Regions from separate parts of the Arthrobacter sp. UYCu712 genome, predicted to be linked through region 3. Evidence: riboswitches for the same ligand, from Rfam matches in the RefSeq annotation. Region 3 holds a riboswitch; each other region holds the start of a gene.
The links. Region 3 has a riboswitch for S-adenosylmethionine ahead of ABIB51_RS08690 (aminotransferase class V-fold PLP-dependent enzyme). Riboswitches for the same ligand answer to the same signal wherever they lie in the genome.

Region 1: linked by a shared signal. The riboswitch ahead of metX (homoserine O-acetyltransferase MetX) and the one ahead of ABIB51_RS08690 (aminotransferase class V-fold PLP-dependent enzyme) in region 3 are both predicted to bind S-adenosylmethionine.
Region 2: linked by a shared signal. The riboswitch ahead of ABIB51_RS14315 (DUF1737 domain-containing protein) and the one ahead of ABIB51_RS08690 (aminotransferase class V-fold PLP-dependent enzyme) in region 3 are both predicted to bind S-adenosylmethionine.

Annotation. Positions count from the first base shown of each region.
Region 1 covers NZ_JBEPOZ010000015.1:79,675-87,133, forward strand. Annotated here, with positions in the region: gene ABIB51_RS14980 (bifunctional o-acetylhomoserine/o-acetylserine sulfhydrylase) at 52-1,368, shown strand; SAM riboswitch class IV at 1,486-1,601, shown strand; gene metX (homoserine O-acetyltransferase MetX) at 1,613-2,803, shown strand; gene ABIB51_RS14990 (MFS transporter) at 3,005-4,387, shown strand; gene ABIB51_RS14995 (LysR family transcriptional regulator) at 4,515-5,414, opposite strand; gene mmsB (3-hydroxyisobutyrate dehydrogenase) at 5,617-6,519, shown strand; gene ABIB51_RS15005 (CoA-acylating methylmalonate-semialdehyde dehydrogenase) at 6,580-7,459, shown strand, end outside.
Region 2 covers NZ_JBEPOZ010000014.1:31,844-39,302, reverse strand. Annotated here, with positions in the region: gene ABIB51_RS14325 (O-succinylhomoserine sulfhydrylase) at 187-1,395, opposite strand; gene ABIB51_RS14320 (rhodanese-like domain-containing protein) at 1,396-1,815, opposite strand; gene ABIB51_RS14315 (DUF1737 domain-containing protein) at 1,812-2,144, opposite strand; SAM riboswitch class IV at 2,158-2,273, opposite strand; gene ABIB51_RS14310 (ATP-grasp domain-containing protein) at 2,557-3,489, shown strand; gene ABIB51_RS14305 (glycosyltransferase family 2 protein) at 3,476-4,576, shown strand; gene ABIB51_RS14300 (aminodeoxychorismate lyase) at 4,558-5,532, opposite strand; gene cls (cardiolipin synthase) at 5,626-7,101, shown strand; gene pabB (aminodeoxychorismate synthase component I) at 7,113-7,459, opposite strand, start outside.
Region 3 covers NZ_JBEPOZ010000006.1:186,831-194,289, forward strand. Annotated here, with positions in the region: gene ABIB51_RS08670 (DoxX family protein) at 1-398, shown strand, start outside; gene aroA (3-phosphoshikimate 1-carboxyvinyltransferase) at 406-1,818, shown strand; gene rsgA (ribosome small subunit-dependent GTPase A) at 1,802-2,917, shown strand; gene hisN (histidinol-phosphatase) at 3,008-3,820, shown strand; SAM riboswitch class IV at 3,981-4,094, shown strand; gene ABIB51_RS08690 (aminotransferase class V-fold PLP-dependent enzyme) at 4,130-5,563, shown strand; gene ABIB51_RS08695 (class I SAM-dependent methyltransferase) at 5,649-6,407, shown strand; gene ABIB51_RS08700 (Nramp family divalent metal transporter) at 6,583-7,459, shown strand, end outside.

The DNA.
Region 1 (7,459 bases), on a different contig from region 3:
TCCGAGCCCAGCGGCCCGGCGGCCTGTGCCCGGTCCTTGAGGAGCATTCCGATGTCCAACGCCTGGTCCTTTGAAACCCGCCAGATCCACGCCGGCCAGGAGCCGGACAGCGCCACCGGCGCGCGTGCCCTTCCCATCTACCAGACGACGTCGTTCGTCTTCCCGAGCGCCGAAAGCGCCGCCAACCGCTTTGCGCTCGCCGAACTCGCACCGATCTACACCCGGATCGGCAACCCCACCCAGGACGCGGTGGAGCAGCGGGTGGCGAGCCTGGAAGGCGGACTCGGGGCCCTGCTGCTCAGTTCCGGCCAGGCCGCCGAGACCTTTGCGGTCCTCAACATCGCCGAGGCCGGCGACCACGTGGTGGCCAGCCCCAGCCTGTACGGCGGCACCTACAACCTGCTGGCCCACACGCTGAAGAAGTTCGGCATCTCCGTGACGTTCGTGGAGGACCCGGACAACCTGGAGCAGTGGCGCGACGCCGTCCGGCCCAACACCAAACTGTTCTTCGGCGAAGTGGTCTCCAACCCCCGCCAGGACGTCCTCGACATCGAGGGCATCTCCCGAGTGGCGCACGAGGCCGGTGTGCCCCTGATCGTCGACAACACACTCTCCACCCCGTACCTGATCCGGCCGATCGAGTGGGGCGCGGACATCGTGGTCCACTCCGCCACCAAGTACCTTGGCGGGCACGGCGCCGCGATCGCCGGTGTGATTGTCGACTCCGGCAACTTCGACTTCGGCAAGGACCCGGCACGGTTCCCCGGCTTCAACACCCCGGACCCCACCTACAACGGGCTCGTCTACGCCCGGGACCTCGGCGCGGACGGCGCCCTCGGCGCGAACCTTTCCTACATCCTCAAGGCCCGCGTCCAGCTCCTGCGCGACCTCGGCTCCGCGGTGTCCCCGTTCAACGCCTTCCTCATCGCCCAGGGCATCGAGACCCTGAGCCTGCGGGTCGAGCGCCATGTATCCAACGCCACCCGGGTGGCCGAATGGCTCGAAGCCCGGGCCGACGTCGAATCGGTGGCCTACGCCGGGCTGCCGTCCAGCCCCTGGTACGAGCGCGGCCGCAAGTACGGGCCCAAGGGCACGGGCGCCGTCGTGGCCTTCAACCTCGCCGGGGGAGCGGAGGCCGGCAAGCGCTTCGTGGACGCCCTTGAACTGCACTCGCACGTGGCCAACATCGGCGACGTGCGCTCGCTGGTCATCCACCCGGCGTCGACCACCCACAGCCAGCTCTCCCCGGAACAGCAGACGGTGGCCGGCGTCAACCCGGGACTCGTGCGGCTGTCGGTGGGCCTGGAGCACATTGACGACATCATCGCCGACCTCGAGGCAGGCTTCCGGGCGGCCAAGGGCGCCTGAATCCGCCGGTTTCCGGTGCCCCTGCCGTGTGCAGGGGCACACCGGCGGCCACGCCCGGAGTCACACAGCCGTCACAATTTTCGCCACAACGGCGCCTCCTTTCGTAAACTCAAGGCAGGTCATGAGTGCCAGTGACAGCCCCGGCTTGCTGGCCGGCAACCCTCCTTTTGCGGCGGGGTGCCCCGGGTGAAGACCTGGCCTGCCGGTCTGCCGACGGCGGGCAAGCGCGAAGTTAGGTCCTCAGATGACGATTGCCGCCACCCGCACGGGTGTACCCGGAAGTAAAACCGCCGAAACGCCGGCCGCCGGCCCCGCCGCCGCGGAACCCGACACCGCCTCCGGCCGGACCGTTCCCGACGGAACCGTCCGGCACCTCCGGATCGGTGACCTCGACCTCGAGTCCGGAGCCCGGCTGCCCGCTGCCACGCTCGGCTATGAGACGTGGGGGACGCTCAACGCGGACCGTTCCAATGCGGTCCTGATCGAACATGCGCTCACCGGCGACACCCACGTCACCCGCGGTGCCAGCGAGGAGCCCGGCTGGTGGGAGCAACTGGCCGGCCCCGGCGCCCCGGTGGACACGGACAAATACTTCGTTGTCTCCATCAACATCCTCGGCGGCTGCTACGGCTCCACCGGACCCTCGACGCCGGCTCCGGACGGGGCACCGTGGGGCTCCCGTTTCCCGCTGGTCACCTTGCGGGACACCACAGCAGCCGAGGCACGGCTGGCCGACGCCCTTGGCATCCGCAGCTGGTATGCCGTACTGGGCGGATCCCTCGGCGGTGCCCGCGCCCTGGAATGGGCCGTGTCCTTCCCGGAACGAGTCCGGCGCTGCGCCGTGATTTCCATCGGCGCCAGCAGCACCGCCGAACAGATCGCCTTCGCCCAGGCGCAGACACTCGCCATCCGGCAGGACCCGAGCTTCAACGGCGGGGACTACTACGGCGGCCCGGAACCTGAAGCGGGCCTCGCCCTCGCGCGCCGCATCGCCCACATCACCTACCGCTCCGCCGCCGAACTGGACGTGCGCTTCGGCCGGAATGCGCAGGACTCCGAGGCTCCGCTGGGCGCAGCCTCGCTGGCAGGCCGCGGACGCTACCAGGTGGAGAGCTACCTGGACCATCAAGGCAACAAGCTGGTCCGGCGCTTCGACGCGAACAGCTACATCGCGATCACCGAGGCCCTTATGAGCCACGACGTCAGCCGCGGCCGCGGGGCCCTCGGGGAGGCCCTGGCCCCGGCCACTGCCGACTTCCTCGTCGCGGCCGTGGACTCGGACCGGCTGTACTTTCCGGCCCAGTCCCGGGCCCTCGCCGAAGCCTTGCCCGGCGACGTGGAAGTGCACCTGATCGAGGCGCCGATCGGGCACGACGGCTTCCTGACCGAGATCGGCCAGCTCAGCAGTCAGCTCCGGGAAAACTTCTTCGGCTAGGCCCAGCCTTTAAACCGTCATCGCTGCAGCCGAAACGGCCGCCCCTTGTGCATATTTGCAGATGCGCTCTGCACTAATGGCCGTTGAGGCTGCGGCCGGGAGGGACCATACTCATTGAGAATGACGGCGCGTGTCACAAATCACAGCCGCCCTCCGCCCAATGGTCCATAGGGTGTCGACGGAGACACCAGAGGAGTCGAAATGAGTACGCACAACGCAGCCGCGAGGCGCCCGGAAGAGCCCGAAGTCAAGTCGTCCGGACTGAAGAAGGTGGTGACGGCCTCCATGGCCGGCACCGTCGTGGAATGGTATGAGTTCTTCCTCTACGCCTCCGCCGCCACCCTGGTCTTCGGCAAGCTGTTCTTCCCGAACTCCGGCACGGAGCTCGATGGTATCATTGCCGCCTTCGTGACCTACGCTGTCGGCTTTATCGCCCGCCCGATCGGCGGCATCGTCTTTGGCCACTTCGGCGACAAGTTCGGCCGCAAGCAGCTCCTCCAGCTCAGCATCATCCTGGTGGGCGTCGCGACCTTCGCGATGGGCTGCCTCCCGACCTTCCAGCAGATCGGCTACTGGGCACCGGCCCTGCTGGTCTTCCTCCGCTTCGTCCAGGGCTTCGCCGTCGGCGGCGAATGGGGCGGCGCCGTCCTCCTCGTGGCCGAGCACAGCCCGAGCAAGTCCCGCGGTTTCTGGGCCAGCTGGCCGCAGTCCGCAGTCCCGATGGGCAACCTGCTCGCCACCGGCGTGCTGTTCACCCTCTCCTCGCTGCTCTCCCCGGCCGAATTCCTCAGCTGGGGCTGGCGTGTGGCCTTCTGGCTCTCCGCCGTGATCGTGATCGTCGGTTACTACATCCGCACCAAGGTCCAGGACGCCCCGATCTTCCTCGAGGCCCGCAAGGAAGTCACCGTCGAGAACAAGGGCTACGGCGTCGCCGAAGTCTTCCGCCGCTACCCGCGTGGCGTCTTCACCGCCATGGGCCTGCGCTTCGCGGAAAACATCCTCTACTACCTGGTGGTCACGTTCTCCATCACCTACCTGAAGATCGTGGTCCAGACGGACACCTCGCGCATCCTGCTCCTGCTGCTGGTGGCGCACTTCATCCACTTCTGCGCAGTGCCCATGGTCGGAAAGCTCTCGGATGCCTACGGCCGCAAGCCCGTCTACATGGCCGGCGCGCTCCTGGGCGGCACCTGGGGCTTCTTCGCCTTCCCGATGATGGACACCAAGAACGACCTCATCATCCTCGCGGCCATCACCATCGGCCTTCTCTTCCACGCGCTGATGTACGCCGGGCAGCCGGCCATCATGGCCGAGATGTTCCCGACCCGGATGCGCTACTCCGGCGTCTCCCTGGGCTACCAGGTCACCTCGATCGTGGCCGGTTCCCTGGCCCCGATCATCGCGACCGCACTCCTGAGCCAGTACAAGTCGTCCACCCCGGTGGCGATCTACCTCCTCGGTGCCTGCCTCGTGACGGTATTCGCGGTGTTCATGCTCAAGGAAACCCGCGGGATCTCGCTCCACGACGTCGACGCTGCCGACGCCCGGGGCACGGCGGACCTGCTTGCCGCAGGCAAGAAATAACAGGCAAGAAATAACAGGCAAGAGAGATAGCAACAACGCCAACAGCCACTGTTCCCGTTTCCGCGGGGACAGGGGCTGCTGGCGCTAACCGCCCCGGGCTTGGCCCGCCCGACCGCCTGCCGGCTTCTCAGCCGGCCAGGACATCCTGGCGGGCGGAGATCTCGGTCCGGATCGCCTCGAGCACTGCCTGCACCGGCGCCGAGCGCAGTGATTCGGAACGTGCCACCGCCCAGATGGGCAGCTGGCGCTGGAAGTCATCCGGCAGGACCGGCAGGAAGTCCGGGTTCCCGACGACCAGGAAGTTCGGCAGCAGCCCGATCCCGCCGCCGCGGCGCACGGCCTCGAGCTGGGCGAAGATGCTGGTGGCCTGGAAGCTGGACCGCGGCACGGGCAGCTGGGTGGAGCGGTGGCCCAGTTCCGCAACCTGCAGCGCCGACTCCACGTAGGAGACAAAGCCGTGCTGCCGGACGTCGTCGAGGGTCAGGGGCAGGCCACGGTCCTGCGCGTACTGCGGGCTGGCGTAAAGCCGCAGGAAGTAGTTGCTGAGGAAAATGGTCTGCGCATTGCTGACGTCTAGGTTCCCGACCACCACCTCAAGGTCCACCCCGGAGCGGTTCTGGCTGACTTTGCGCGTGGCGCTGAGCATCTCGACGTTGAGCAGCGGATGTTCCCGCTGCAGCCGCACGAGTGCCGGGGCAACGAACCCGGCGCCGAAGCCGTCCGGCGTCGAGATCCGGACCAGTCCGGAGAGCAGGTCCCCGGTCCGGGTGATTCGGCTCGACAGGGCGCCGAGGGTGCCCTCGATGGCCTCCGCCGCGGAGACCGCCTGGCTGCCGAGCTCGGTCAGCTCCCAGCCGTGCGGGCTCCGTTCCAGGGTCCGGCCGCCGAGCTGTTTGTCCAGGGCGACGATCCGGCGGGAGATGGTGGTGTGGGTGGTGCCAAGCGTCTCGGCGACTGCATTGAACCGGCCCAGCCGCGCCACGGTCAACAGGATCAGCAGGTCATCCGGGCTCGGGAGCCGCCTCAAGTCCACAATGACCTTCCTCCAACTTCCATGTGCAGCGCCATGTGCATCCATGCACATGGCATCTGTGGTTTTTTACCTTGATTGCACTGTAACAGGGTGTGATGCTGGACACGGACCATCCGGCGTCGAGGCCGGACCACGCGCACAGCGCACAGCAACTGCGCAAAGACACTGTGCAGCACAAAGCAAAGGAGCTTATGCCATGGCAGTAATCGCTTGGATCGGACTGGGGAACATGGGCGGGTCCATGTCGGTGAACCTGGCCAAGGCCGGTCATGACGTCCGCGGCTTCGACCTCAACACCGAGGCAGTCGCCGCCGCCGAAGCCGGCGGCGTGAAGCCCGCCAGCAGCATCGCCGAGGCCGTTAACGGCGTCGACGTCGTCTTCACGATGCTCCCCAAGGGCGAGCACGCCCGCGCCGTCTACCTCGGCGAGGACGGCGTCCTGGCGCACGCAGACACCCGCACGCTCCTCGTGGATTCCTCCACGATCGACATCGCCTCAGCCCAGGCCCTGCACGACGCCGCCGCTGCCGCCGGCTTCCGCTTCGTCGACGCCCCGGTCTCCGGCGGCATGAGCGGCGCCAAGGCTGCCACTCTGACCTTCATGATCGGCGGCGAGGCCGGCGCCGTGGCCGAGGCGAGCGAATACATCAAGCCGATGTCCGCGAACATCATCCCGACCGGCGGTGCCACCACCGGCCAGGCCGCAAAGATCTGCAACAACCTCATGCTCTTCATCAACCTGGCCTCGACGGCCGAGGGTGCCGTGCTGGCCGACCGGCTCGGCCTGGACAAGCAGGTGTTCTGGGACATCGCCTCCGTCTCGTCCGGGGACAGCTGGGCGCTGCGCACCTGGTACCCGGTGGCCGGCGTCGTCCCGACCGCGGCCTCCAACAACGACTTCGCGCCCACCTTCACCACCGAGCTGGCCAACAAGGACATCGGCCTCGCGATCAGCGCTGCGCGCGACACCGGCACCCCGCTGGAACTCGGCGAGCACGTCCAGACGCTCTTCCAGCGCCTCATCGACGCCGGCCAGTCCGGGATGGACTGCTCCGCGATCGTCAAGCTCGTCGACGGCTCGCTCGAGTCCGCCAACTGACCTCCTGCCTGCCGGCAAGCTGTATCCCCGAACCTGCACCATACGAAAGAGACCCACTCCATGGAACGCATTCCGCACTTCATCAACGGCGCCCTGATTTCCGACGCCGACCGCTTCGGCCCCGTCTTCAACCCCGCCACCGGCGAGCAGGAAAAGGAAGTCGCCCTGGCCTCCGCCGCCCGGGTCGAGGAGGCCGTCCAGGCCGCCCGCGCCGCCCTGCCGGGCTGGCGCGCCACAAGCCTGGCCAAGCGCACCGCCATCTTCTTCAAGGTCCGTGAACTGATGATGCAGCGCCGTCCCGAGCTGGCGGCCCTGCTGACCAGCGAGCACGGCAAGGTCCTCTCCGACGCGGAGGGCGAGATCACCCGCGGCCTGGAGAACATCGAATTCGCCACCGGGCTGTCCCACATGCTCAAGGGCGAGCGCTCCGAACAGGTCGCCGGCGGCGTCGATGTCCACTCGGTGCGCCAGCCGGTGGGCGTCGTCGCCTGCATCACCCCGTTCAACTTCCCCGCCATGGTGCCCTTGTGGATGATCGGCAGCGCCCTGGCCTGTGGCAACACCGTGCTGCTCAAGCCCAGCGAAAAGGACCCGTCCTCCGCCATCTTCATCGCCCAGGTCTTCGCCGAGGCAGGGCTTCCGGCCGGCGTGCTCAACGTGGTGAACGGCGACAAGGAAGCCGTTGACGTCCTGCTCGAACACCCGGACGTCAAGGCCATCAGCTTCGTCGGATCCACGCCGATCGCGCAGTCCATCTACAAGCGTGCCGCCGACCACGGCAAGCGCGTGCAGGCCCTCGGAGGTGCCAAGAACCACATGGTGGTCCTGCCGGATGCGGACCTCAACATGGCCGCGGACGCCGCGATCTCCGCCGCCTACGGCTCCGCCGGCGAACGCTGCATGGCCGTCAGCGTCCTGGTGGCCGTCGGCAACATCGCCG
Region 2 (7,459 bases), on a different contig from region 3:
CGGGGTATGGCGCCGCGAGATGACAGTTCGACATTCCGCCACACACCAAATCAAAGAACTCAGCGCGGGCATTCAAGGAAAACACCTTGCCCATCAAACGCTCCATCTTTCAGAGCGTTGCAACGACCATATGACTTTGCCGCGGCAACACTGCCGTTAACTGTAATCTCGCGGCCGGACGAAGCCCTAGACCTGCTTGAGCGCCTGGCCGAGGTCGCGGATGAGGTCGTCGAGGTCCTCCAGGCCCACGGAGAGCCGCACCACGCCGTCACTGAGCCCGATCGCCGCGCGTCCGTCCGGCCCCATGGCGCGGTGGGTCGTCGTGGCCGGGTGGGTGATGAGGGACTTCGCATCGCCCAGGTTGTTGGAGATGTCGATGATCCGCAGCGCGTCCAGCAGCGCGAATGCGGCCTCCTTGGCGGAGCGCCCGGGGGAGGGGGAAAGCTCGAGCGTGAGCACCGTGCCGCCGGCCTTCATCTGCCTGGCCGCCAGCTCGTATTGCGGATGCGATTTCAGCAGCGGGTACTTCACCCAGTTCACCGCGGGCTGCCCCTCGAGCCACCCGGCCAGCCGCAGGGCCGACGCCGATGAATGGTTCACGCGCAGCGCCATGGTCTCGAGGCCCTTGGTCAGCACCCACGCATTGAAGGCGGAGAGCGCCGGTCCGGTGTGGCGCATGAGCTGCTTGACCGGGCCGTCGATGAATTCCTTGGTGCCCAGGATCGCGCCGCCGAGGACTCGGCCCTGGCCGTCGATGTGTTTCGTGCCGGAGTACACAACAACATCCGCGCCGAGGTCCCCGCACCGCTGCAGCAGGGGAGTGGCGAAGACGTTGTCGACCACAACGGTGGCGCCCGCGGCATGGGCCAGGTCGCTGACAGCGGCGATGTCCACAATCTCCTGCATCGGGTTCGACGGCGACTCGAAGAAGACCGCCGTCGTCGGCTCCGACAAGGCCACCCTCCATTGCTCCAGGTCCGGCCCGTCGACGAAGACGGTTTCCACGCCCCAGCGCGGCAGGATTTCGTTGAGGATGACGAAGCAGGAGCCGAACAGCGAGCGGGCGGCGACCACCCGGTCGCCGGCTGCCAACAGGGCGCCGAGGGCGGTGAACACCGCGGACATGCCGGACGCCGTGGCAAAGCACGCCTCGGTGCCCTCAAGAAGGCGGAGGCGTTCCTGGAAAGTGGCCACCGAGGGGTTGCCGTAGCGGGAATAGACGAAGCGCTCGTCCTCCCCGGTGAAGGCACGCTCGGCGGCGGCGGCGGATTCGTAGACGAAGCCGGAGTTGAGGAAGATCGGCTCGGTGGTTTCCTGGAAGCCCGTGCGGTCCAGCCCGCCGCGGACAGCCTGGGTTTCCGGGCTCCAGCCGGCGGCGTCGGGGTTGAAAGTCACTTAGTTCTTTCCGAGGTTGGTGGGCAGGCCACGGTTCTTCCAGCCGTTAACGCTCCGTTCGCCGAACTTGTCCGGCTCGCCCTCGAAACCCTCAAGGACGTTGTAGGACGTGTAGCCGGCCTCGGTGGCGGCGATTGCGGCGGCGATGGACCGGGCACCCGAACGGCAGAGGAAGACCAGCTCGGTGCCGGTATCCTCCGGTGCCTGCTGCTTGAGTTGCTCAACGAACTGCGAGTTGGGGATGCCGCCGGCCAGGTTCCACTGGATGAACAGCGGATCATTCCGCTTGTTGCCCGCGGATGCGGTGTCCGGGATGCCAATGTGGGCCCATTCGCCCTCGGTGCGGACATCGACCAGGATGGCGCCCGCCTCGAGTTTGGCCCAGGCTTCCTGCGGGCTCAGGTCTCCGGCGTAGCTCATGCGTTGCCCTCGATGGTCTCTTCAAAGCCGAAGCCGTCAATTTCCAGGCCTTCCACCGCGTCGGCGACCGCGGCATCGGCGCTGGCGATCGCTGCCGGCAGCACCACGGCCTGGGCAACGATGACGCTGCTGCCGTTGAAGCTGGCGGAGGGGCTCCCGTGCAGGACGTAGCCCCCTGCCAGGGCCGTCGAAACCCGCTCGCAGAAGGAACGGTCGTCGGGGCCGGTGAACAGGCGGTAGGCCAGCCGTTCCTCAATGGCCGCGCCCGGGCGGGCGGGGGACGGCGCGGGTGCTGTGCTTGGGACAGCGGGGGCGGATGCGTCAGGCACGACGGGACTCCTTCTTTCACGCTTGCAGCTCGAATGGGTCGATATGCCGAGTATTCACCTGAGGCACCCCGCCGCGAAAGGGAGGGTTGCCGACCGGCCAGTCAGGGCTTGGCGCCGGTTCTCGTTACTCCCGAAAAACGTAACACCTGCGACGCCCGCGCGCACCGCGCCGCCGTCATGTTCCGTAACCGGCTTCCGGTCCCGGTCCCGGGCATACGTATTACTTGTCCCGTCCGGATCCGCGCCCGGACAGTTTCGAGTAGGGCCCACTCGGGTCTTCTGATAGGTCGCTCGCCTTTACTGGAGGCAGGCTTCCGCCGGAGGTCCTGGAGTGCCAAGCCGCCGCAGATTGAGGGTGCCGGGCAGAAATGCCAAGGCCTGCCCGCCGCCTCGGAACTGAAACGGAGAAACCGTGAAACCCCGCGTCCTGATCACCAGTGTCGGCAGCCCTGCCGGCACCGCCCTCGCCGCCCAGCTGCGGTCCCGGGGCGTTCCGTTCATGGGCGCCGATGTCCGGGAACTGCCGGACGGATCGGGCGTCAGCGGGGTCAGGGTGCCGCCGGCCGCTGATCCTGAGATGATGCCTGTGCTGCGCCGGATCGTCGCCCGGGAGGGCGTTAACCTGGTGATTCCGGCCGGCAGCGATGAGCTGATGCAGGTCTCCGCGGCACGTGCCGGGTTCGGACGGGACGTCCGTGTGATCGTGGGCGATCCCGGCCCCGTCGCTCTCGCCAACGACCGGCTCTTCACGGCGTGGCACCTGCGCTCTGCCGGAATTCCGGTCCCCCGCTTCGGCGTTCCCGGGGACTTCGTCGACGCCGGTGCCGCGATGGCTGCGCTGGACGGACCGGTGGTGGTCAAGTCCCGGTCCTACCGCGGCGGCTGCGATGTGATCGTCATCGACGGGACCGAGGACATCGACTGGGGTGAATTGCCTGACGGGCAGATTGTGCAGGAATATATTCCCGGATTGGAATATTCCCCGATGGTCTACGGGACACCGGCGCACAATGCGGCATCCCCATTCGCCGTTGTGGTGGAAAAGGCCCGGATCGAAGGCTGCGGGGCGGTGACCCGGCGGGTCCTGGCCGGTGAGGCCATGGACGTGGGCGACGTGGCGACAGCCGCCGTCCGTTCACTGGGCCTGATCGGTCCCGTTCACCTGGATGTCCGCCGCAGGGCCGACGGAACCCCGGTGGTGCTGGGCGTGGACGCCCGCTTCGGCGCCTTCAGCGACGTGGCGCCCGAACTGCTCGACGCCGTCCTGGACGCCTTCAACCTGCCGTCCTTCAACCCGGCGTCGTTCCGGCAGGGAACCGGGGCGTACGCCAGTGTCCTGGTTTGACCCCGCTGCCCCGGGCGCCCTGATCCTCCTGCTCCTCCTCGGCGCGCCGAGCCTGCTGTTCGGCCTCGTTCAGCTGATCGCGCTGCCCCTGGCCGTGCGGTTCGAGGTCCGTGCCGCCCGCCGTCGCCGGCGCGGAGTCCCGACACTGTGGGATCAATGGCCCAGCGTCTCCATTGTCGTCCCGGTCCGCAATGAGTCCGGCGCCATCGGGAACTGCCTTCGGTCCATCGAACTCACCGGCTACGCCCGGTATGAGGTGATCCTCGTCGACGACGGGTCCACGGACAACACGGCCCAACTCGCGGCGGGCCTTGCCGCTGCGGACCCGCGGATCAAGGTCCTGGGCCAAGCCGCCGCAGGAAAGGGCGCCGCCCTGAACCTGGGTGCCCGCCATGCCACCGGCGACGTCGTTATGGTTGCCGGCGCGGGCGGGATCTTCTCCCGGGACGCCATCGACCGGATGCTGCAGGGATTCGAGGATCCGGGTACCGGCGCTGTCTGCGGCGATGAGGTGTCTGCCCCCGCGGACCCGGTTCGGACCAGGGCGCTGGCCTTCCCCGGGCGCTTCGCCGCCGGGATGACGCGGCGGGCATTGTCCGAGCTGGGTGGCCTTCCCTCGGCCGCCGGCCCCATCGTGGCGTTCCCCCGCAAGGTGCTGGCGGAAATCGGGCCGTTCCGGGAGGACACTGCGTCTGCGGAGCTGGAGCTGGCCTGGCGCGTGCACGGCGCCGGATACCGCGTCGGCTTTGCGCCGTGTGCCCGGATCGTCGCGGGATCCGCCTCGACCGTCCGGGAACTCTGGCGGCAGCGGGACCGCCGGGTGTGCGGACTGCTTCACGCGGGGGCGGTCCACGTGGACCTGGCCGGCAGCCGCCGGGACGGGGATCTCGTGCTCCGCCGGCTGCCGCTGCCGCTCGCCCCTGTCGGCACCGTGTTCACTGCCCTGTCCCTGCTGGCCGCACTCGGACGCGACCGCGCCCGTGGCAGAGCCCGCGGGGGAACGCCCCGGAGCTGGACGAGGACGCCGGCGGGCGCTCCGGGAGGCCTGGACGGCCTAGGCCGATCCGGTTACCCGATGGTGGCGTAAAGGGCGTTCAGCTCCGCCGTCAGCTGCTTGCGCAGCTCCGGGGTGCCGATCTCCTTGCCGTCAATGTGGTTCACGGGGGCAAGCAGCCGGATGCTTGAAATCAGCCAGACAGCATCGGCGTCGAGCAGGTCCTTGGGCTCCAGTGGTCCGTAGCCCAGCTCCCAGCCGGCGGCCTTGGCCGCGGTGAACAGGGCGCCCTGCGAGGTGCCGGGCAGGATGCCGCTGTCCAGCTGGGGCGTGATGAGGCGCCGGACGGTGCGGACGCCGCCCTCGCCGTCGTCGGACGTTTCCAGGTGGGCCAGCAGGACTGTCGACGTCGGGCCTTCCAGGACCCGGCCGTCGGCGGAAGTGAAGATGACATCGTCGGCGCCCTGGTGGTGGGCGTACCGCAGCGACGCCATGTTGACGGCGTAGGACAGGGTCTTGGCGCCCAGCAGCAGCCACGGGGCGCGCTCGCCGACCTCACTGTCGTAGCCGCGGTCAAGGAGCAGGACGTCGATCCCTGTCTCGCGCTGCCGGCGGCCGGCACCGCCGGGGACGGAGGCCTGCACCCAGCAGGTGGGACGGCCCTCGCCCTCAACACCGCGTGTCACGAGGAGCTTCACCACCAGTTCATCGGCGGCAGCTTCATCGCCGGTCTCCCCGGCGGCGGGCCCCGTCTGGCCGCGGTACTCGCTGATCGCCGTCCCGATGGCACGCCGCCACGCGGCCTCCGCCGGAATGTCCAGCTCCAGCAGCCGGGCGGAGCCGGCCAGCCGGTTCAGGTGTGCCTGCAGCTTCCGGGGCCGGCCGCCCACAGCGAGCAACGACTCGAACACGCCGTCGCCGCGGGTGGCGCCCTGGTCCGTGGCCAGCAGCTGCGGCTTGGAAGCGTCGACAATGCGGCCGTTTTCGAACTCGGGATCCAGGAAGACCAGCACCGTGGCGGGGCCCGGAACTGAGGCGGGAGTAGTCATGGCTCCAGCTTAGTGCGGCGTGCCTCGGATAGGATTTGCAGATTGCCCGTTCCGGAACTGTTCCGCGGGTCTGGAGCTTTGAGGGGTTCGTCTGTGCTGTGGCCATTTCCGCTGGTGGGGACACTCCCGTCCTGGGCCATTCTCATTTTGACCCTGATCGACTTCGCCATCCGCGTACTGGCACTCGGCATCATCCCCGGAAACCGCCGGCCCACCACGGCCATGGCCTGGCTTCTGGGCATCTTCTTCGTACCGGCTCTGGGCCTGGTGCTCTTCCTGCTCTTCGGCAACTTCCGGCTCTCCCGCAAGCGGCGGGCGCAGCAGGAGGCCGTCAACACCCGGGTCCGTGCCGGCACCTCGGAACTCGCCACGCTCGAGAGCCGGTACGACGGCCCGGAATGGGTGGCCTCCGCCGCGGAACTGAACAAGACCCTCGGTTCGCTGCCCATGGTGGACGGCAACAGTGTGGCGCTGCTCCCCGGCTATCCGGATTCCATCACTTCGATGGCGGCGGCTGTCCGCCAGGCCAAGGAATTCGTCAACGCCGAGTTCTACATCATGAGCAGCGACCACATCACGGACGATCTGTTGACCGCGCTGGAGGAAGCGGCGGAGCGCGGCGTCGAAGTCCGCCTCCTGTTCGACCACCTGGGCACGCTCCGGATCAAGGGCTACAGCAAACTCATAGCCCGGCTGAAGGCCAGCAAGATCCGCTGGCGGCCCATGCTGCCGCTGCGGCCCGTACACGGGCAGTGGCGCCGGCCCGATCTGCGCAACCACCGCAAGATCATGGTGATCGACGGCGAGATCGCCTTCACAGGCTCGCAGAACCTGATCGAGCCGTCCTACAACAACCCGCGGCACCGGAAGATGGGCCGCGAGTGGGTGGAGCTGATGGCCTGCCTGCGCGGCCCAATCGTCACGACGCTCAACGTTGTGTTCGCCACCGACTGGCTCAGCGAGACCGACGAGTCCCTCGAGGAGCAGCTCGCGCACCGGCCCGAACGGCACGCCGGGAACATCACGGCCCAGGTGGTGCCCAGCGGCCCGGGCTTCATCACCGAAAACAACCTCCGGCTCTTCAACACGCTGATCTACTCGGCGCAGCACAAGATTTCGATCTGCAGCCCGTACTTCGTCCCGGACGACTCCCTGCTGTACGCGGTGACGACGGCGGCGCAGCGCGGCGTCGACGTCGAACTGTTCGTCTCGGAAAAAGGCGACCAGTTCCTGGTCCACCACGCCCAGCAGTCCTACTATGAGGCCCTGCTCGAGGCCGGGGTACGGATCTACCTGTACAAGGCCCCGTTTGTGCTGCACGCCAAACACTTCACCATCGACGACGAGGTGGCGGTCCTCGGCTCCAGCAACATGGACATGCGCTCCTTCTCGCTGAACCTGGAAGTCTCCGTGATGCTCCTGGGCGAGGACATCGTGCAGCGGATCCGGGCCGTGGAGAACACCTACCGCGACATCTCGCACGAACTCTTGCTCGACGACTGGATGAAGCGCCCCATGCTGGTCAAATACGTGGACAACGTCGCACGCCTGACCGCGACCGTCCAGTAACAGGCCCGGCGTCAGCCGGCCGGGAAGTCCGCGCCGAGTGCCGAGAGGACGCCGAAGGCCTTGGTCCGGACCTCCTCGTACTCCTCCTGCGGTGAGGAATCCGCCGTGATCGCGCCGCCGACGCCCAGGCTGAGCTCCGTGGCCCCGGCGGGGCCCGCGCTGACCACCAGCGTCCGGATCGCGACGGCGAGGTCCGTGGCCCCGCTGAGCGAGAAGTAGCCGATCGCGCCCGAGTACACGCCCCGAGGTGCCCCCTCCAGCCGGTCCAGGATGGCCATGGTGCTGACCTTCGGGGCGCCGGTCATCGACCCGGCTGGGAAGCAGGCCGCGACGGCCTCGGCCCGGGGCATCCCCGGCC
Region 3 (7,459 bases):
AGAAAGTGCTTGCCCGCGTCATCGGCGGCACCCAGGTCGGCGCCGGCGTGTGCCTCGCGCTGGGCAAGTCCTCGCGCCTGGCCGCCACCGTGCTGGCCGTCATCTCGGCATTGAACGGCTACGTGGAATGGCGTAGTGCGGACATCACCTCCAAGGCGGGCCGCGACGCCCGGCGGAAGCAGCTGTTGAAGAACGTCTCGCTGACCGGCGGCGTCCTGCTGGCCTCCGTCGACACCAACGGAAAGCCCAGCCTCGCCTGGCGCGCGGAGCACCTCGCCGCTGACGCCCGCAGGAACGCCGGCCACCTCGCCGCCGACGTCAAGAAGACCAGCGGCAAGCAGCTCAAGAAGGCCGACAAGGCCGTCCGCAAGGCCGTAGACCACACCGTCGGAGCATAAGAAGGCAATGACAGGCGCCACCCCCACAGCAGCAACCACGCCCGTCCCGGCAGCCGGGGCGCCGCACTGGCGGGCACCGTTTGCCGCGCGGCCCGTCGACGCGACGGTCACCGTTCCGGGGTCCAAGTCCCTGACCAACCGATACCTCGTGCTGGCCGCCCTGGCCGACGGCCCCTCGCGGTTGCGCGCCCCCCTGCATTCGCGGGACTCGGCGCTGATGATCGAGGCGCTCCGCCAGCTCGGAGCCACCATCACGGAGATTCCGGGGGACGGCGCCTTCGGCCCCGACCTGGAAATCACGCCGATCAGCCTTGAGGCCTCCACGGACCGGACCGGCATCGACTGCGGACTCGCGGGCACTGTCATGCGCTTCGTCCCGCCGGTCGCGGCGCTCCGCCACGGCGAGAGCCTGTTCGACGGCGACCCGCACGCCCGCAACCGCCCGATGGGCGCCATCATCGGCGCCCTCAGCGGGCTCGGCGTCGACGTCAGCGCGCCCGACGGCGGACCGGCGTCGTCCCTGCCGTTCACCGTCCAGGGCACAGGCGAAGTCCGCGGCGGGCACCTCGTCATCGACGCCAGCGCCTCCTCGCAGTTCGTCTCCGCCCTGCTGCTCGCCGGTGCCCGCTTCACCGAGGGTCTGCACCTTGAACACGTAGGCAAGCCCGTCCCCAGCCTGGACCACATCGGCATGACGGTCGCCGTGCTGCGGGGAGTCGGTGTCGCCGTGGACGATTCCGTCCCGAACCACTGGATCGTCTCCCCCGGCCCCATCCGCGCCTTCGACCACCACATCGAGCAGGACCTCTCCAACGCAGGACCGTTCCTCGCCGCCGCCCTGGCGACCCGCGGCACCGTCCGGATCCCGGGCTGGCCCGACGCGACCACCCAGGTGGGAGACCTCTGGCGGAACATCCTCACCACCATGGGCGCCACCGTCACCCTCGAGGGCGGCACGTTGACAGTGGCCGGCGGCCCGGAGATCACCGGCGGCGACTTCGATGAAACCAGCGAGCTCGCCCCGACCGTCGCGGCGCTCTGCGCCCTCGCCACGGGACCGTCGCGCCTCAGCGGCATCGCCCACCTCCGGGGACACGAAACGGACCGGCTGGCCGCACTCGTGGCCGAGATCAACCGCCTGGGCGGCGACGCCGAGGAAACCAGTGACGGCCTGATCATCCGGCCCGCTGCGCTCCATGCCGGCGTCGTCCACAGCTATGCGGACCACCGCATGGCCACGGCAGGGGCCATCCTGGGCCTTGCAGTGCCTGGCATCGAGGTCGAGGACATCGCGGCCACGGCCAAGACCATGCCGGATTTCCCCCTGCTGTGGGAAGCGATGCTGGCCCAAGGCAGCACCGGAGAAACCGCCGCGGCCCCCGCAGACACAAAGGACGCCACCCGTGGCCCGCAGCACTGACTCCTGGGACGAATCGGATGTCCGGATCCGGCCCAACAAAAAGGGCACACGGCCGCGCACCAAGGACCGTCCCAGCTATGACGACGCCGTCACCGGCCGGATCATCACCGTCGACCGCGGACGCTACACCGCCGTAGTAGGCGAGGGCACCGGGGAGGAACGCAAGATCATCGCCGCCCGCGCCCGGGAACTGCGCCGCAACCCCGTGGTGGCCGGCGACTTCGTCTCGCTCGTCGGCGACGTCACCGGCGAACCGGACACCCTTGCCCGGCTCGTGAAGATCCAGGACCGCAACACACTCCTGCGGCGCAGCGCCGACGACACCGATCCGATCGAGCGCGCCGTCGTCGCGAACGCGGACCAGCTCGTGATCGTGGTGGCTGCCGCCAACCCGGAGCCGCGGACCGGGTTCATCGACCGCGCCCTCGTGGCCGCCTACGACGCCGGCATCGCTCCCCTGCTCCTCGTCACGAAAGCCGACGTCAAGGATCCCGCCGAGCTGCTCTCCAACTACCAGCACCTGGATTTCCCGGTCATCATCAGCAAAACGGCGGACTCGGCCGCCTCCGGCATCGACGCCCGCTCGGACGACGGGCTGTCCGCCCGGCTGGACAAGGACGCGGTGTCACAGCTGCGCGACTACCTCGACGGCAAGGTCACGGTCATGCTCGGCCACTCCGGCGTCGGCAAGTCCACCATGGTCAACGCCCTCACCGGCGCCGAGCGCGCCACCGGCGGCGTCAACGCGGTCACCGGCCGCGGCCGGCACACCTCGTCCTCGGCACTGGCGCTCAAGGTCAACGATGCGCCCGCCGGCAGCTGGATCATCGACACCCCGGGCATCCGGTCCTTCGGCCTGGCCCACGTGGATCCGGACCGGATCCTGCGTTCCTTCCCGGACCTGGAACCCGGCACGGACAACTGCGAACGGGGCTGCAAGCACGACACGAGCGCCGTCAACTGCGGCGTCGATGCCTGGGTCGCGGCAGGCCACGCGGGACCGTCCGGCCCGGCCCGGCTCACGTCGCTGCGCCGCCTCCTCGGCACGGACCCGCGGATGGAAGCGCAGGACGTCAAGGAACTCGGCACCGTTTCGTAGGCCCGGCGCGGTGCACGCCGGGGCCGCCCCGCGGTGTCCCGGGGCCGTGGCCTCCCGGCGGGCGGCCCGCTTTGGCGGTAGTTTGGAACCATGAGTCAACCCGCTTCGAGCTACAACGATGACCTGCGCCTTGCCCATGTACTGGCAGATTCCGTCGATTCCCAGACCATGAGCCGCTTCAAGGCGCTCGATCTTCGGATCGAAACGAAGCCTGACCTGACGCCGGTCACCGACGCCGACAAGTCCGCCGAGGAAGCGATCCGCGGCCAGCTGTCCCGCTCCCGCCCACGCGACGCCGTCCTCGGCGAGGAATTCGGCAGCTCCGGCCACGGGTCGCGGCGCTGGATCATCGACCCGATCGACGGGACCAAGAACTTCGTCCGCGGCGTCCCCGTCTGGGCCACCCTGATCGCCCTCGTCGACGAGGGAGAGCCCGTCGTCGGCGTCGTCAGCGCCCCGGCCCTGGGCAAGCGCTGGTGGGCGGCCAAGGGCGCCGGCGCCTACATGGGACGCTCGCTCGCCGCCGCGACCCGGCTGCGGGTCTCCAACGTGTCCCAGCTTTCGGACGCCTCGCTGTCCTACTCGAGCCTGGGCGGCTGGAAGGAACGCGGAAACCTTGACGAGTTCCTCGGCCTGACGGAGGAGGTCTGGCGGACCCGCGCCTACGGCGACTTCTGGTCCTACTGCCTCGTGGCGGAGGGCGCCGTCGACATCGCCTGCGAACCCGAACTGAACCTCTACGACATGGCGGCCCTGGTCCCGATCGTCACCGAAGCCGGCGGCCGTTTCACGTCCCTCGAAGGCGAGGACGGGCCCTTCGGCGGCAACGCCCTCGCCACCAACTCGATCCTGCACTCCGAGGTCCTCAAGCGCCTCAACCCGGGACTGGACGACCTGCTCTAAGCAGCCTTCGCACGAATTAATGACGCCGGCGGCCCCCAGATTCGGGGCCGCCGGCGTCTTTTCTTCGCCCAATCCGGCCTTTCCCGGCGGCGCGTAACATTACGCTTCATATTGGCCCCCGCCTTTTCCGCGGCAGCAGGGATGTCCTAGGCTCGAAGCAGGTCACGAGTGCCAGCGCTAAACCCCGGTTTGCTGGCCGGCAACCCTCCATTCGCGGTGGGGTGCCCCGGGTGACGACCTGGCCGGTCCTGACTGGACCCGGCAAGCGCGGATCCCCGGTGCGTGGGGTCCTTTTTCAAGCGAGGTCCCATGACGACTGCCACCATTCCCGCCACCCACTCCCCGTCCGCGACGGCGCTGCCCGACCGTTTCGCCGTCGCCGGCCGGCCGTTCGCCGCCGTCACCGGCGCGGAGATCCAGGCCCCGCTGATCCAGGGCGGACACGTCCGCTACGCGAACCTGGACTACGGAGCGTCCGCGCCCGCCCTGTCCGTGGTGTCGGCCTACCTGAACGAGATCCTGCCGTTCTACGCGAGCGTCCACCGCGGCGCCGGGTACGCCTCCCAGATCAGCACCTCCGTCTACGAAAACGCCCGCGACATTGTGCGCGAGTTTGTCGGCGGACGCCCGGACGACTCGGTGATCTTCACCCGCAACACCACCGATTCGCTGAACCTGCTGGCCGGCTGCCTGCCCGTCGCGGACGGCCGCCACACCGGCGAGGTCCTCTACCTCGACATCGAGCACCACGCCAACCTGCTGCCGTGGCAGTCCGTACCGCACCGCAGCGTCGTCGCCGCTCCCACCCTGGCGGAGACCCTCGGGAAGCTCCGCGAACAGCTCGCGCTCGGCGGCGTCAGCCTCCTGGCCGTCACCGGCGCCTCGAACGTCACGGGCGAGATCCTGCCGGTCCGCGCCCTCGCCGCCCTCGCCCACGAATACGGCGCCCGGATCGTCGTCGACGCCGCGCAGCTTGCCCCGCACCGGCGCATCAACGTGGCCGCGGACGGCATCGACTACCTCGCTTTCTCGGGCCACAAGCTCTACGCACCGTTCGGGTCCGGCGTGCTGGTGGGCCGCCCGGACTGGCTCGACGCCGGAACCCCGCACCTCGCCGGCGGCGGAGCGGTCAGCGACGCCAGGCTCGACACGGTCAGCTGGACCACCGGTCCGGCCCGGCACGAGGGCGGCTCCCCCAATGTCCTGGGTGCCGCCACGCTGGCCCGGGCCACCCAGGTGATAGCGGCCCTTGACCGGACGCGGTGGCACGCCCACGAGGACGCCATCCGGTCCTTCCTGGTTGAGGGACTCCGCCGGATCGACGGCGTGACCGTGCACCAGATCTTCTCGGACACGGACCCCGAAGACCACGGGCAGGGCGCCGGCACGATCGGCGTCGTCAATTTCTCCGTGGAAGGCTACGACGCCGGCCTGGTGGCCGCGTATCTTTCCGCCGAACACGGCATCGGCCTGCGCGACGGCCGGTTCTGCGCCCATCCGCTGCTCAAGCGGCTCGGCCTCCCGTCCGGTTCGCTGCGGGCCAGCTTCGGTCTCGGCTCACGGCTCGAAGACGCGCAGCGGCTGCTCGCCGGGATCCAGGAACTGCGGCAGGCCGGCCTCGGCTGGGACTACGTGGTGGATGCCGGCCGCTGGGTGCCGTCCAACGACACCCGCAGCTACCCGCACTGGGCGCCGAACACCCCCGGCACCGCCGGCGCCGCGCCGTGCACCGTGGTGGAGTAGGCGCCCGAACCACTGGCGCGTGCGCAGCGGTCGCGTGCGGTAAATTCGGAAGGTACCCATCAGACCTGCCCGAAGGAGATCGCACGTGGCACGCGGCGGCCCCAAACTTCACCACGAACGCCGGCAGGAGCTCGGGCAGAGCTTCCAGGACGGTGGAGCCCACTACGAGCGGGTCCGCCCGGGATACCCCGGCGAATCGGCCGACTGGCTGATCCCCGCCGGCGCGCGGGACGCGGCGGACATCGGCGCCGGAACGGGAAAATTCACGGCCCTGCTGGTCGAACGCGGGCTGCACACCGTCGCCGTCGACCCTTCCTCCGACATGCTGGCACAGCTGCGGCAGGCACTGCCCGGAGTGGCCGCCGTCGAGGGCACCGCCGAAGACACCGGGCTGGCTCCGGAGGCCTTCGACCTCGTCACGGTCGCCCAGGCCTGGCACTGGTGCGATCCGCTCCGTGCCAGCACCGAGATCGCCAGGATCCTCCGCCCCGGCGGCGTGCTGGGGCTGATCTGGAACCAGATGGACACCTCCGTCCCGTGGGTGCACCGGCTCTCCCGGATCATGCACGCCGGCGATGTCCACAAGCCGCACTTCAAACCGCCGCTGGGACCGGAGTTCACGGGCCTCGAAAGCCACCTGACCCGCTGGGATGATGCCATGCGCACCGTGGACATCATCGACCTGGCAAAATCCCGCAGCTACTACCTGGCCGCCGGCGAGGCGACCCGGGCCAAGGTGCTGGCCAACCTCGCCTGGTACCTGAACGACCACCTCGGCCACGGCCCCGGCGACGTCCTTGCGTTCCCCTACCTGACCCAGACCTGGCGGGCCGTCCGGACCTGACGCAGGCGGCTCCCGGCCTCATCCCGGCCGCATTGCAGTCGACGCCCGCCGGGGCTTATTGTTTCGGTATGCCTAACATTGAGCTGCAGGCACTCGAAACTTTGGGACCGGTCCGCACCATCCTCCGGTACCAACCGCCGCGTCAACGTTGACGCCCCGAACCTTGGGAGCCGCAGTGCTGGAAGTAACCGGGCACCAGCCCCCGCCGCCGGGAGCACCGGCCCGGCGGAAGCCTGGTGCGCGCAGGGCACTCCTCGGACTGCTGGGCCCCGCCTTCGTGGCCTCCATTGCCTACGTCGACCCGGGAAATGTCGCCGCCAACCTCACGGCCGGGGCACAGTACGGCTACCTCCTGGTCTGGGTCCTCGTCGCCGCCAACGTCATGGCCGTGCTGGTCCAGTACCAGTCCGCGAAGCTGGGCATCGTGACCGGCAAAAGCCTGCCGGAGATTCTTGGCGAGCGGCTCAAGCCGTTCTGGCGGCGCGCCTTCTGGGTCCAGGCCGAAATCGTGGCCGCGGCCACCGACCTCGCGGAAGTCGTGGGCGGGGCGATCGCCCTGTACCTGCTCTTCGGGCTGCCCCTGCCCCTCGGCGCACTGATCGTCGGCGGCGTGTCGATGGGGCTGCTGGCGGTCCAGGCCAGAAACCGGCAGCGGCCCTTCGAATTCGTGATCATCTTCCTGCTGGGCATCATCGCCATCGGATTCCTGGCCGGCCTCTTCATCAACCCGCCCAGCCCCGGCGGCGTCCTTGCCGGGCTGGTGCCGGGCTTCCAGGGTCCGGACACGGTCCTGCTGGCTGCCAGCATGCTGGGCGCCACCGTGATGCCGCACGCCATCTACGTCCATTCCGCGCTCTCCCGGGACCGGCACCGGCCGAATCCGCACGTGCATGTTCCGGCGCCGGCCATGGCCCGCCTCGTCAAGGCCACCCGGTGGGACGTTGTGGCGGCCCTCGCCATCGCCGGCATCGTGAACATCGGCATGCTGCTGCTGGCGGCGTCGACGCTGGGCGGAGAAGAGGGGACGGACACCATCGAGGGCGCGCACGCCG